3 regions of the Flexivirga aerilata genome follow, and region 1 is predicted to be linked to each of the others. Evidence: predicted binding sites of a transcription regulator. Region 1 holds the regulator's gene; each other region holds the start of a gene.
The links. The regulator LexA, encoded in region 1, represses DNA repair genes until DNA is damaged. The targets are predictions, from matches to a motif close to TCGAACANNTGTTCGA.
Positions count from the first base shown of each region.

Region 2: HJ588_RS02510 (HNH endonuclease signature motif containing protein) is a predicted target of LexA. The motif match lies at 1,983-1,998, and genes of this name have one in related genera.
Region 3: HJ588_RS14495 (HNH endonuclease signature motif containing protein) is a predicted target of LexA. The motif match lies at 2,333-2,348, and genes of this name have one in related genera.

Region 1 covers NZ_JABENB010000001.1:2,095,067-2,099,740, reverse strand. Annotated here, with positions in the region: gene HJ588_RS09910 (vitamin B12-dependent ribonucleotide reductase) at 1-90, opposite strand, end outside; gene nrdR (transcriptional regulator NrdR) at 247-759, opposite strand; gene HJ588_RS09900 (LysM peptidoglycan-binding domain-containing protein) at 1,209-1,625, opposite strand; gene lexA (transcriptional repressor LexA) at 1,950-2,669, shown strand; gene HJ588_RS09890 (Sir2 family NAD-dependent protein deacetylase) at 2,716-3,558, opposite strand; gene HJ588_RS09885 (GOLPH3/VPS74 family protein) at 3,626-4,285, opposite strand; gene HJ588_RS09880 (LysR family transcriptional regulator) at 4,411-4,674, shown strand, end outside.
Region 2 covers NZ_JABENB010000001.1:527,341-532,014, forward strand. Annotated here, with positions in the region: gene HJ588_RS02510 (HNH endonuclease signature motif containing protein) at 197-1,975, opposite strand; gene HJ588_RS02515 (NUDIX hydrolase) at 3,001-3,504, opposite strand; gene HJ588_RS02520 (FAD-binding dehydrogenase) at 3,504-4,674, opposite strand, start outside.
Region 3 covers NZ_JABENB010000002.1:562,015-566,688, reverse strand. Annotated here, with positions in the region: gene hemW (radical SAM family heme chaperone HemW) at 1-342, opposite strand, end outside; gene HJ588_RS14495 (HNH endonuclease signature motif containing protein) at 550-2,325, opposite strand; gene HJ588_RS14490 (N-acetylglucosamine kinase) at 2,800-3,918, shown strand; gene HJ588_RS14485 (YeiH family protein) at 4,057-4,674, opposite strand, start outside.

The sequences.
Region 1 (4,674 bases):
AGGCGTGGTGAAGATGCGCTCGACGGTCAGCCCCTTCCCTGCGCTCGTGGCGCGGCGGGACTGCGGGCTGGCGTCTGCCGTGTCGGTCATGTCCAACTTCCTTCCAGAACCGGATCGGTGAAATTGCCTCGAAAACTGCTTGCTACTGGTCGTTCATCGACGGTGTTCATACGGGTGTTCACGCGCGGTGTTCGTGCGTAGTCCCCGTGGGCGGCGCCGGTCGCACACCGCCCACACGTCAGCCACTCATGCATTGTCCGTGCGACCACCGACAGCGGTTTCCCGGACAGCGCCCGGCTCGACGCCGGTCGCCTCCCGCTCGGCGCGCAGCAGGGTGATCGCGGCCTCGAAGTCCTCCAGGCCCTCGAAGGCCTGGTAGACGCTCGCGAACCGCAGGTAGGCCACCTCGTCGAGGCTGCGCAGCGGGCCGAGGATCGCCAGACCGACGTCGTGGGCGTCGATCTCGGCGGCACCCTGGGCCCGAATGGACTCCTCCACCTGCTGGGCGAGCAGGGCGAGGTCGTCCTCGCTGACCGGACGGCCCTGGCAGGCCTTGCGCACGCCGACCAGCACCTTGCCCCGGCTGAACGGCTCGCTCGCGCCGGAGCGCTTGACCACCGTCAGGCTGGCGGTCTCCATGGTGGAGAACCGCTTGCCGCAGTTGGGGCACTGCCGGCGACGCTTGATGCAGGTGCCGTCCTCACTGGTGCGACTGTCGACGACGCGGCTGTCGTCGTGCCGGCAGAACGGGCAGTGCATGGCGGTCCTCCTCGGAAGCTGTCGCGGGGTCGTGCAGGTGTGGCCATCCCGGCGATCAAGCACCGGAAAAACCCGCTCCCTGTGGATGAAGGTGTGGGTATCCGGTGGATGACTTGGGGATGACGTGTGGACTAGATGTGGATGAATCCCAACGATGTAACTACTAGATGTAGGGATGTTAGGCACCTGGACCACAAGCACGCAAGACGTCGGCGCGTCGCGTCGAATCTGCGCAGGTCAGCGGCCGATTGCGGGTGTGTCGTACGGCGTGTCGCGGGTCTCACCGGCTCGCAGTCGCCGCCGCAGCCGCACTTACCTGGCCACGCCGCACCTATCTGTCAACAACGGGCGGGCGCAGCACAATCCCGTGCTGCGCCCGCCCGTTCCATGAGCCCGGGACACGGTTGGACCCATGGCATGTGCTGCCGCCTCTCCGGCGGCAGAGTCGATCAGCGCGGCAGGCTGAGCCGCTGGCCGGCGTGGACCTGCAGCGAATTGAGGGAGTTGGCCTGCTGCACCTTGGTCACCGCGTCGCCCGTGGTCAGCTGCGGGTAGGCGCGATGGGCGACCTCGGACAGCGTCTGGCCCGGCTGGACCGTGACCGACGGCACGGCGGGCGCCGAGGGCGCCGCCCAGGCGCGGGCGACGAACGCCCCCGACAGGCAGAGGATCACGACCGCAGCCGCGACCAGCAGCCGGCGGCCGCGGGCGGTGAGGCGCACACCGATCTGCGCCGGCACCGCGCGCCGCTGCGGCACACCGGCCACGCTCGCCGTCGCACCGGCCCCGGTCGGCACCGACCGCAGGCGACGCCGCGGGCGCGGCGGGACGGTCGCCGGGATCTCCCACTGGGTGACTGCACTCATCTCTTCCTCCTGGACCATGGCCTTCGCCACTGCTGGCTGTTGCGAACGCGTGTGCGATAGGACCTCTGTACGATGTATAGCACGGACGTTCGACACTGTCGAGACACGCGTCGTACAGATGTTTGGCAACTGTGTCCGAACCCCATACTCTGGCTGCACGACGTTCTTCGCGAAGTTCTGGACGGGGTTCTGTACCAAGTTCTGCACGAAGATCAGACAAGCACCGACCACCGACAGCCCCTCGGCGGTCGCACGGGGATCGCGCCGAAACACTCCGAACGGCGCGGGTTTTCGTGGACACGGGGTCGATCAGGAGATGAGGCGATGGCGAAAGTTCACAAGCTGCCGGACCGGTCGGGTGAGAGCCTGACCACACGGCAGCGCAAGGTGCTCCAGGTGATCCGCAGCTCCGTCGCACGCCGCGGCTACCCGCCGAGCCTGCGCGAGATCGGCGACGCCGTCGGCCTCACCAGCCCCAGCTCGGTGGCACATCAGCTGACGATGCTCGAGCGCAAGGGTTATCTGCGCCGCGACCCCAACCGGCCGCGCGCCATCGAGGTCATCGACCCCGAGGCCGGTCGCGACGAGCGCGGCTACCGCGGTGGGTCGAGCGTGACCGCGGCCGACGAGACGAGCATCGACGAGACGGGCCTCGGCGACGAGCGCCCGTCGGCGTCATACGTGCCGGTCGTGGGCCGCATCGCCGCCGGCGGCCCGATCCTCGCCGAGGAGGTCGTCGAGGACGTCTTCCCGCTGCCCAAGCAGATCGTCGGCGAGGGCGACCTCTTCCTGCTCAAGGTGGTCGGCGACTCGATGGTGGATGCCGCGATCTGCGACGGCGACTGGGTCGTCGTGCGCCAGCAGCCGACCGCGAGCAACGGCGAGATCGTCGCCGCGATGCTCGACAACGAGGCGACGGTGAAGACCTTCAAGCGCACCCGCGGCAAGGTCTGGCTGCTGCCGCACAACGAGGCATACGAACCCATCGACGGCGACGACGCGACGATCCTCGGCAAGGTCACGGCGGTGCTGCGGCGGGTCTGAGCCGGCGCGAGTCACCAGCCCACCGCCCCCGCGCGCGTTCGGCGGTTCAGCCGGGCGCGCGGGCGAGGTCGGCCGCGAGAGCGGTCAGGGTGGCACCGAGCGGGGCGTCCACCCGCACGCTGACCTCGTCGTCGGTGGCGCGCGTCCACCCGTGCGTCACGATCGCCACCGGTATGCCGAGCCGAGCCGCGCGCCGGACGAATCGGTAGCCCGACATGACCGCGAGCGACGACCCGAGGACGAGCAACGAAGACGCGTTCTCGACATACGAAAAGCACTGTGCGACAAGGTCTTTAGCGACCGACTCGCCAAACATCACCACGTCCGGCTTGAGCAGATCCGATCCGCAGATGATGCAGTGCACGATGTGAAATCTGCTGATCAGCTCGTCGGCGATCGCGACGTCACCGTCCGGCCGCAGCGGGCCTTCCGCCGAGCGGTCGAAGTCAGGATTGGCGAGCGTCAGCCACTCGTCGACGGTCTCCCGGCGGTAGCGCTCCCCGCAGTGCATGCAGACGACATGGGTGAGGCTGCCGTGCAATTCGGCGACGCGGTCGGCGCCGGCGCTCTGGTGCAGCCCGTCGACGTTCTGGGTGATGATCGGCCCCAGTGCCCCGGCCCGCTGCAACTGCGCGAGGGCGACGTGCCCGGGGTTCGGCCGCGCCGCGGCGAAGCGCGGCCAACCGACATACGAACGCGCCCAATAGCGTTGGCGGGCAACCGGATCGGCGAGCAACTCCTGCGCCGTCATCGGCTGGAAGCGGCGATTGCCGTCCGGGCCGCGATAGTCCGGGATGCCGGACTCGGTCGACAGCCCCGCGCCGGTGAGAGCGACGACGCCGCCCGCGCGCAGCAGGTCGCGCAACGCGTCCGGGTCGGTGGTCACCACGCCTTCAAGCTCTCACATCGGGCGGAGGCGGAGATCTGCCGCCCCGGGGTCAGCCGGTCACGGCGGATCAGCTGTTCAGGGCGATGTTGGCCGCCACCGCCGAGGTCGCGAGTGCGGCGGACACTGCGTGCTGCGCGCTTCGGATCGCGGCCTCCGCGGCGCCGGCCGCCCAGTCCTGCGCTCCGACGGCCTTGGCGCGCTTCTTCAGCTCCCGGGCGGAGACGCCGAACTGCTCGGCGTAGTAGACGGTGGTCACTGCGTCTGCGGCGGTGAGCAGCGCGATCAGCGAGCCGCTGTGCAGGTCGGGCCGGGCGGTCCCGGCGAGCACCTGGCGGCCGGCGCGCAGCACCGCCTCCCGCCTCGCCGCGTCGACGACGGGATGCCTGGTCGGCCGCAGGAAGCCACCCAGGTCCCGGCGCACCGCGCCGTCGGCGACCAACCGGTCATAGACCCGGTCGGTCATCCCCTTGGCGAGCCTCGGCAGCACCTTCTCGGGCTTCTTGCCGGCACCCTGGGCGAAGATCGCGAGCGCATGATCGAGCAACGGGTCACCGCCCGGGCGCTCGTCGAGCACGACGAGCCGCGAGCCCTTGACCGCCACCCGCTGGTGGGCCGCGAGCTCGGTCAGCACCCCGCCGGCGAGCGCCAGGTCGAGCTGCGCACCACCGGCCAGGCGCTTGCCTGCGGGACTCGTCGCGGCGAGCAGGACTTCGCAGCAGATCAGCATGGTCCGACCGTATGCCGAAGACCCCCGTCATACATCAGCCCCGGGGCGGAGTTTCGCGCCCACCCCTTCGATTAGCGATCGACCGCAAGTGGCGATCATCAATAACATCGGGTTATTCTGGGGTCATGATTGATGCGGCAGGACTGCGGGTGATCAAGGCGATCCACGACGAGGGCAGCTTCACGGCGGCCGCCGCGTCGCTCGGCTACTCACAACCGGCGATCTCGCAGATGGTGCGCCGGCTCGAGGAGCGCACCGGCACCGTGCTCGTCGAGCGGCTCGGTCGCAACGTGCGGCTGACCGAGGCCGGGTCGGTGCTGGCACGGCATGCGGTGCCGGTGCTCTCGGCGCTGGACGCCGCGGAGTCCGAGGTCGCCGCCATCGCGGGA
Region 2 (4,674 bases), 1.6 Mb from region 1:
CGTATCGAGATCAGCAGTCCTTCAGTCGGCGGGTCGAGTCGCTGATCGAGTAGGCCGAGCCGCTTCCCCACGCGGATCGAGTAGGCCGAGCCGCTAGGCGAGGCCGTATCGAGATCAGCAGTCCTTCAGTCGGCGGGTTGGGTGCTGATCGAGTAGGCCGAGCCGCTAGGCGAGGCCGTATCGAGATCAGCGGTCCTTAGTCGGCGGGTTGGGTGGTGTAGACGTGTCCGGCGGGGCTGGTCCAGGTGCAGGTGCCGTCGGCGCTCATGGTGACGGTCCAGCCGGCTTCGTGCTTGGCGCGGTGGTGGTGCCGGCACAGGCACTGCAGATTGTGGGCCGCGGTCGGACCGTCCGGATACGGGGTGACGTGGTCGAGGTCGGTGAGCCTCGCGGGTCGGGTACAGCCGGGGAACCGGCAGTGTTGGTCGCGGGCTCGCACGAACCTCGCCAACTGCGCACCGGGGGCGTAGGACTGGGTGCCGGTTTCGGCGACGGTCCCGGTCTCGGCATCCACCAGGGCGCGGGTGAACTTCACCCCGAGGAGGCCGGACAGTTCGCGGATCACGGTGGCTGGGATGACGCCGACACCGGGGACTTGGACGTCGCCGAGTCGGTAACGCACCGGGTCCGCGGCGGGAGCGGGATCTTCACTGGGTGTGAACTGCTGGGAGCGGATCTGCTCGGGCGGTGGTCGGGTGCCAGTGCGGAGTGCGGCTTCGTACAACATCGCTTCGAGTTGGCGTTCGGCCTCGCTGATCGGTCGGTAGCTGCCGAGGTCGAGGACCCTCCGGTTGACGGGGAGGATGACCTTCGGCGGACCGGGCGGTCGCACCTTCGCCGTCCACGCGCCGACGGCCCCGGGTGCCGCGCCGTTCGCTGCTGGGTCGTCGATGGTGCTCGGCCGGTCGAGCACGCCGACCCCACCGCCCACGCCTGTCGCATCACCCCTGCCGGTCATGTCCCCCGTGCTCGTCGCGTCGCCTGTGTCCGTCGCCCCGTGGCGGCGGTGCGCTCCGGTCCCGCCGACACCAGTGCCGTTCCCCCGAGGCGTGTTTGTGGACGAGGCGGTGTCGGTGTGGAAGGGGACGTGCAGGACCAGTTCGGTGGTCACGCGCGCGTTCGACAGGAGCAGGTCCGTCAGGGCGTCGATGCGGCATTCGCCGAGGGTCTTAGCGGTGGTGGTTGCTTGGTGCAGCTGGCGGGCGTGGGTGTTGACCGCGGCCATGAGTTTCGCCGCATCCAACGACGGCAGGACGGCAGTGAGCATGGACATGCCCGGCTCCCAGTGCGGTTCGACGGTCACGTTCGTACAGTCCCGCCGCCGCGCAACCGAGGCTTGATCGGCGGCGACGGGTGCGTGCTGCACCAACAGGCGTTGGGTGCGCCGCCGCAGTTTCGTCGAGGTGGATGTCTCCGGGGCACTGGCCAGGATCTCGGCCTCGACGGTTGCGGCGAGGTCGGCCGGACAATCAGATGTGTCCGATGCCTCCAGCGCATCGGACGCGCCGGTTGCGGGGATTGCGTCGGCGAGGGCGTCGCTGACCGCCACCAGCTTCCGCGACTCCAGCTCGCCGGTGCCGGCGTGGTCGAGCAGCAGCGGCGTGTAGCGGACACTGTCGACTGCTTGGCTCAGCCGGGCGCTGGTTTGCCGGTCGGTCCACCCCAGGCGGGCACCGACTTCCAACGGTGTCCAGGTGTCCGGGCTTTCCGGGTGCTTGTCGTATTCACGCTGCGCGAGTTGCTCCAGCCGCAGGGTTTGGGTGGCCCAGGCGGAGTTCTGCACCCGCTGCGTGGCCAGCACCTGGTCGAGGAGTTGGTCGTCTGAGAGACCCGACGCATCACCTCGTGCGCTGGCGGTGTCGTCGCGGGCCTTGTCGAACGCGGCGCGCAGCAGCGTCTGCGCTGCCTCCAGGAGTTCTCTCGTGGTGGCAGCGGCGATCACCTGATCGGTGAGTGCTCGCTGCAGGTGCGACATACCAATACCATACACCTGTTCGAATGAACTGGGAAGGGTTCAAGGTGCCGAATGTTCAGTGTTTTCAGTGTGATTCGTGGGATTCGGCAGGTTGTCAGGGTGGGTGGGATGGTGTTGCGTGGCGGGGTGGGTGGTCTCGATACGGGCTCCCCCGCTTCGCTCCTCCGCCCTACTCGACCACCGAAAGGGACTTCGCTGCTTTGCCCTACTCGACCAGCGTCAGGGGGCTGTATCTGTTCGGTCACAGTCGGCACGATCAGGTGAGCAGCAAGATCACCGAGCGGGGCGAGGGGCCGCGTGAGCGGCCCTATGAAGCGAAGCGGAGCGCTAGCGGAGCGAAGCGGAGTGAGGCCGCGAGGGCGGTCCCTCGTCCCGCGGTCCCACCCGGGGTCGCACAGCACAATCAGGTGCGTGGCGCCATCACCGAGCGGGACGACCCGGGGTGGTCTCGATACGGGCTCCCCCGCTTCGCTCCTCCGCCCTACTCGACCAGCAACAACCAACCTCAACAGCTTCGCTCCTCCGCCCCTACTCGACCACCACAAAAGGGCTTCGATGCTTTGCCCTACTCGACCAGCCTGGGGACTGCACCTGTTCGGTCGCAGTCGGCACGATCAGGTGAGTGGCGAGATCACCGAGCGGGGCGAGGGGCCGCGTGAGCGGCCCTATGAAGCGAAGCGGAGCGCTAGCGGAGCAAAGCGGAGTGAGGCCGCGAGGGCGGTCCCTCGTCCCGCGGTCCCACCCGGGGTCGCACAGCACAATCAGGTGCGTGGCGCCATCACCGAGCGGGACGACCCGGGGTGGTCTCGATACGGGCTCCCCCGCTTCGCTCCTCCGCCCTACTCGACCAGCAACAACCAACCTCAACGACTTCGCTCCTCCGCCCTACTCGACCAGCGCAAAGGGACTTCGCCGTAGTCGACCACCATCAGGGGCTGTATCTGTTCGATCGCGAACCAGCTGTCGCTCCTCAGCCTTCGCGCCGAAACCCACCCGATCTCAGTGCATTTCGATGTCCCTCCAGCTCAGGCCCTGAGCACCCGTCCCGGCCCGGGCGTATGACGAGCCGCCCGCACGGCGGCGAGGATCCGGGCGGTTGCGGAGTCGATGTCCCACCACTCGTCGAGCGGCAACCACTCATGGTCGGTCGCCTCGCTCGCCACCCGGATGTCGGGCTCGCGATCGCACAGCACGCGGAAGATGACGTCGATGTGCCGCAGCTTCGGCTCGAAGACGGTCGCGAAGGCATCGCCCGGGTCGATGCGTAATCCGGTCTCCTCCAACACTTCTCGGGCAACGGCCTGCTCCGGACGTTCGCCGCGCTCGATCAGGCCGCCGGGCAGACTGACGCCGCGACGGTGCGTCTGCCGAAGGGCGAGCAACGCGCCGTCGTGCTCGATCAGGGCGATCGCCCCGACGCTGAACGTCGGCGTGGTGAGCCGGACCAGTCGATAGCTCGGCCCGGTCGGCAGCCAGCGGAAGAGGGTGAGGCCGAGGCGTCGCAGCGGACCGGGACGAGCGTGCGACATCAGCCCGCCTGGGCGGCGGCCGCCCGGCCCGCGGATCGGCCCGAGAAGATGCAGCCACCGAGGAAGGTCCCCTCGAGCGAGTTGTAACCGTGCACCCCGCCACCGCCGAAGCCGGCCGCCTCGCCGGCCGCGAAGAGTCCTTCGACCGGTGCACCGGACGCATCCAGCACCCGCGACTGGAGGTCGGTTTGCAAGCCTCCCAACGACTTTCGGGTCAGCACGTGCAGCTTGACCCCGATCAGCGGACCGGCGGCCGGGTCGAGGATCTTGTGCGGCTTCGCGACCCGCACCAGCCGGTCGCCGCGGTAGCGGCGCGCGCCGCGCAGCGCCGTCACCTGGGCGTCCTTGGTGAAGGGGTTGTCCAGCTCGCGATCGCGCGCCACGATCTGGCGTTCGATCTCCGCTGCGTCGAGCAACGGCTCGTCGGTGAGTGCGTTCATCTTCGCGACGAGGTCCGAAATATCCTCTGCGACAACGAAGTCCGCGCCGTGCTCCTTGAACGCCTCGACCGGGCCGGGTGCTCCCTTGCGCAACCGCGAGGCGAGCAGCTTGAGATCCTTGTTGGTGATGTCCGGGTTCTGCTCCGACCCGGAGAGTGCGAATTCCTTCTCGATGATCTTCTGTGTCAGGACGAACCACGAGTGGTCGTGCGGCGCGAGTTCCGGTGTGGTGCGCAGATATCGGAGCGTCCCGAGAGTGTCGAAACCGGGCAGGTAAGGGTGCGGCAGCCGTCGGCCGAGCGCGTCGAACCACATCGACGACGGCCCGGGCAGGATGCGGATCGCGTGCTGCGGCCACACCGGGTCCCAGTTGCGGATGCCCTCGACGTAGTGCCACATGCGGTCCCGGTTGACCGTGCGCCCGCCGGCGCGCTCGGCGATCTCGATCATCCGGCCGTCGACGTATGCCGGCACTCCCGTGATCATCTGCTGCGGCGCCGCACCGAGACGCGACGGCCACCACTTGCGCACGAGCTCGTGGTTGCCACCGATCCCGCCGCTGGTAACCACCACCGCCTGCGCGGTGACTTCGAAATCCCCGACTTCGTCGCGGTTGCTGGCAACCCCGCGAGGAGCGTTGTCCTCCTTGAGGATTCGTCCCCTCACGCCCACGACTGCACCTTCGGAGGTGACGAGCTCGTCAACCCGGTGCCGGTGCAGGAAGCGCACG
Region 3 (4,674 bases), on a different contig from region 1:
GCTGAGCATCCTGGCGAGGTCGGTGGCGGCGAGCATGGTCGGCGTCCCGCCTCCGACGAAGACGGTGCTGACCTCGGGCAAGGCGGCGCCGGTGCGCTCGATGACGTCGCGGGCCAGTGCCAGCTCGGCGAGCGCGGCGTCGGCGTAACTGCTCACCCCGGCGCCGTGCGGGCCGAGTTCGGCGAGCGTGTAGGTGTTGAAATCGCAATAGCCGCAACGCACTCGGCAGAACGGCACGTGCAGGTAGATGCCGAATTGTCGCGTCGACAATGATGTGGCGGTCTGGGCCGGAAGCGCGCCGTCGACCGGCACCGCTTCGCCCTCGGGCAACGCGCTGGGCACCGCACAATCCTACGGGCGCGGAGTGGGCAGCCAACGCGCCGGCTCGAGTGACGGTCGTCGGGAGTCCGTCGGGGCCGAGCCGCCGCTTGCCCCGCTGCTCGAGTAGGCCGAGCCCTCCCTCACGCTGATCGAGTAGGCCGAGCCCTCGCTCACGCTGATCGAGTAGGACGAGCCGCTATGCGAGGCCGTATCGAGATCAGCTGTGTCTTAGTCGGCGGGTTGGGTGGTGTAGGTGTGTCCGGCGGGGCTGGTCCAAGCGCACACGCCATCAGTTGTCATGGACACGGTCCAGCCGGCTTCGTGCTTGGCACGGTGGTGATGCCGGCACAGGCACTGCAGGTTGTGGGCCGCGGTCGGACCATCCGGGTAGGCGGTGACGTGGTCGAGGTCGGTGAGCTTCGCGGGTCGGGTGCAGCCGGGGAACCGGCAGTGCTGGTCGCGGGCGCGCACGAACCGCGCCAACCGGGCGCCCGGGGTGTAGGTCTCGCAGCCGGTTTCGGCAACGGTCCCGGTTTCCGCATTCACCAGGGCGCGGGTGAACTTCGCTCCAAGTAGGCCGGACAGTTCCCGGATCACGCCGGCGGGGATGACGCCGACGCCGGGCACCTGGACGTCGCCGAGGCGGTAACGCACCGGGTCCGCGGCGGGAGCGGGATCTTCACTGGGTGTGAACTGCTGGGAGCGGATCTGCTCGGGCGGTGGTCGGGTGCCAGTGCGGAGTGCGGCTTCGTACAACATCGCTTGGAGTTGGCGTTCGGCCTCACTGATCGGTCGGTAGCTGCCGAGGTCGAGGACCCTCCGGTTGACGGGGAGGATGACCTTCGGCGGACCGGGCGGTCGCACCTTCGCCGTCCACGCGCCGACGGCCCCGGGTGTCGCGCCGGTTGCTGCTGCGTCGTCAATGAGGCTCGACCGGTCCAGCACACCGACCCCACCGCCCGTGCCCGTGCCCGATGCGTCGCTCGTGCTCGTCGCGTTACTTGGGCCGGTCGTCTCACCCGTGCCCGTCGCGTCGCCTGTGCCCGTCGCCCCGTGGCGGCCAGGCGCTTCGGCCCCGCCAACGCCAGTGCCGTTTCCCGGGCTCGTGTTGGTGGACCGGGCGGTGTCCGGGTGGAACGGGACATGCAGCACCAATTCGGTCGTCACGTGCGCGTTCGACAGCAGCAGGTCGGTCAGGGCGTCGACGCGGCATTCCCCGAGGCTCTTGCTGTCAGTAGTCGAGTCGTGCAGCAGGCGGGCGTGGGTGTTGACCGCGGCCATGAGTTTCGCGGCGTCAAGGGAGGGGAGCACGGCGGTGAGGGTGGACATGCCCGGCTCCCAATGGGGTTCGACGGTCACGTTCGTGCAGTCCCGCCGCCGTGCCGTTGCCGCTTGGGAGGCTGCGATGGGTGCGTGCTGCACCAAGAGGCGTTGGGTGCGCCGCCGCAGTTTGGTCGATGTGGATGCTTCCGGGTCACTGGCGAGGATGTCGGCCTCGATCGCGTCTGCGACCTTCGTCGACTCGCCGGGCGTGTCCAACGCGCCGGCCGCATCGGCGAGGGCGTCGCTGACCGCGACCACCTTCCGTCCCTCCAACTCCCCAGTCCCGGCCCGGTCGAGCAGCAGCGGCGTGTGACGCACACTCTCAACCGCCTGGGTCAGTCGCAGACTGGTTTGCCGGTCGGTCCACCCCAACCGGGCACCCACCTCCAACGGCGTCCACATATCCGGGTCGTGCGGGTGCTTGTCGTATTCACGCTGCGCGAGTTGCTCCAGCCGCAGGGTTTGGGTCGCCCAGGCAGAGTTCTGCACCTGCTGCGTCGCGAGCACCTGATCGAGCAGCTGGTCGTCTGAGAGACCCGACCCCTCGCCCCGTCCGCGGTCGGCGTCGTCGCGGGTCTTGTCGAACGCTGCGCGCAGCAGCGTCTGCGCCGCCTCCAGGAGTTCGCTCGTGGTGGCAGCGGCGATCACCTGATCGGTGAGGGTCTGCTGCAGGTGCGACATACCACAACCATACACCTGTTCGAATCGGGTGGGAAGGGTTGAACGCGATGAATCCGGTCTGTTTCCAGTGCGATTCGTGAGATTCGACAGGGTTGTCAGTGGCCGGTGGGATGGTGTTGCGTGGTGGGGTGGGTGGTCTCGATACGGGCTCCCCCCGCTTCGCTCCTCCGCCCTACTCGACCACCATCAGGGGCTGCTCGTGTCCTACTCCACCAGCGCCAACGGAACCCCAGCCGCCAGGTTGCGGACGGAGCACGATCAGGTGAGCAGCGAGATCACCGAGCGGGGCGAGGGGCCGCGTGAGCGGCCCTATGAAGCGAAGCGGAGCGCTAGCGGAGCGAAGCGGAGTGAGGCCGCGAAGGCGGTCCCTCGCCCCGCGCCACGGTGCACCCGCAACCCGCACGTCCACCACCCCGCGCAGCGGGACGTGTGCAAACATCGGAGCCGCCACCGACCAACCGCCGAAGGAGCACCATGGCCGACCGCCAGACAGCGCAGGCCGGCCAGCCGTCACCTGCCCGCACGCCGTCCCCCACCCGCACGGCATCGCCCGGCGACCACGCGCCCGAGGACGCCCGACCGGACACCACGCTCTTCCTCACCATCGACGCCGGCGGCACCTCGACCCGGGCGGTCGTGCACGACAGCGACGGCCGAAGCTTCGGCTATGGCGTCGCCGGCTCCGGCAACCCGACGGCGGTCGGCGCGAATGCCGTTGCCGATGCTATGTATTCGGCTGCGGATGAGGCGCTGTCGCAGGCCGGCGCGGAGCCGGTGCAGGTCGGTTTCGCACTCGCCGCGATGGCCGGCTCGCGCACCGCGGCACCCGGCGTCGAGGGCGGTCTCGCCCGCCTCGGCGTGACCGCCGAGCTCACCATCGCCGGCGACCTGGAGGCGATCTTCGCCAGCGGCACCCATCAGCTGGACGGTGCCGCGCTGGTGTCCGGCACCGGCGCGGCGGCCGTAGCGGTCCGTGACGGCGCGGTGGCCCGCACCGTCGACGGCCGCGGCTGGCTGCTCGGTGACGTCGGCTCGGGCTTCTGGATCGCCCGCCGGGTGCTGCGGGCAGTCACCGCCCACATCGACGGCTTCGGCGCGCCGACGTCCATGACCACCGCCGTCCTGGCCGGCATCGGGCAGCCGACCGACCTCACCGATCGCGAGGCGACGGCGCAGGCGCTCGTCACCGCGACCTACCGAATCGGCGCGCCGGGCATCGCCACGTTCGCGCCGATTGCCTTCGCCCACAGCGAAACTGACGACACCGCCCGTCGCATCGTCGACGAGGCGGCCACCGGACTTGCGCGCACGGTGATCGCGCTCGGAGCACCGCCGGACCCGGCCGCACTCGTCGTCGGCGGCAGCGTGCTCTTCCACCAGCAAGCACTGCGGGACCGACTTTCGGCACTGCTCACCGAACACGGCTGGACCGGACTCACCCCGGTCGCCGACGGTATGACGGGAGCCGTCGTCATGAGTCTGCGCGCCGCCGGATACGACGTCAGCGCGGCCTCGCATAGGCGAATCACGGCCTCCCTGGCCGCAATTCGCGCACACTCTCGCCCAACCCCGGCCGGCCGCACCTCCACCTGACCAGCCGGCGCCAGGGCCAGCCGCGACTACTACCCGCCTCGCACCACCCGTGCCCTGTCACCCTCCGACCACAACCCGCGCTCTGCCGCCCCCGACCACAACCCGCGCCTACCGCCCACTCCCTGCCACCCACTCCGGTCAGATCGTCCCGGTCACCGCCTGCAAGCCCAGGCTGGTGACCGCGACGCACACCCACAACAGCGCACCGAGCAGCAACGGCCGGTGCCCCGCGTTCCGCAACTGGGTGGGCCGCAGGCCGAGGCCGATGCCGGTCAGCGCCACGGTGATCAGGAAGGTCCCGAGGAGGGTCAGCCCGTCGTGCCAGCCCGCCGGGATCGCGCCGGCCGAGTTGAGCGCAGCGGCGGCAAGGAAGCCGAGCAGGAAGCCGGGCACGATCTTGCGCACGGGGATGCGCACCTGCTCCCCTTGCGCCGCGGCCTCCCGCTTGGCCGTGAGCACCGCGAGCACCATCACGATCGGGATGATCATCAGCGACCGGGTCAGCTTCACCACGATCGCGTAGGGACCGGCACCGTCACCGAAGCTGTAGGCGGCGGCGACCACCGACGAGGTGTCGTTGACCGCGGTGCCGCTCCACAACCCGAACGCATGACCACTCAGCCCGAGCAGGTGCCCAAGCGGCGGGAAGAGCAGCACCGCGGCGATGTTGAAGGTGAAGATCGTGCCGATCGCGTAGGCGACGTTGCTCTGCTTCGGCCGCATGACGGCCGAAGCGGCCGCGATCGCCGACGCACC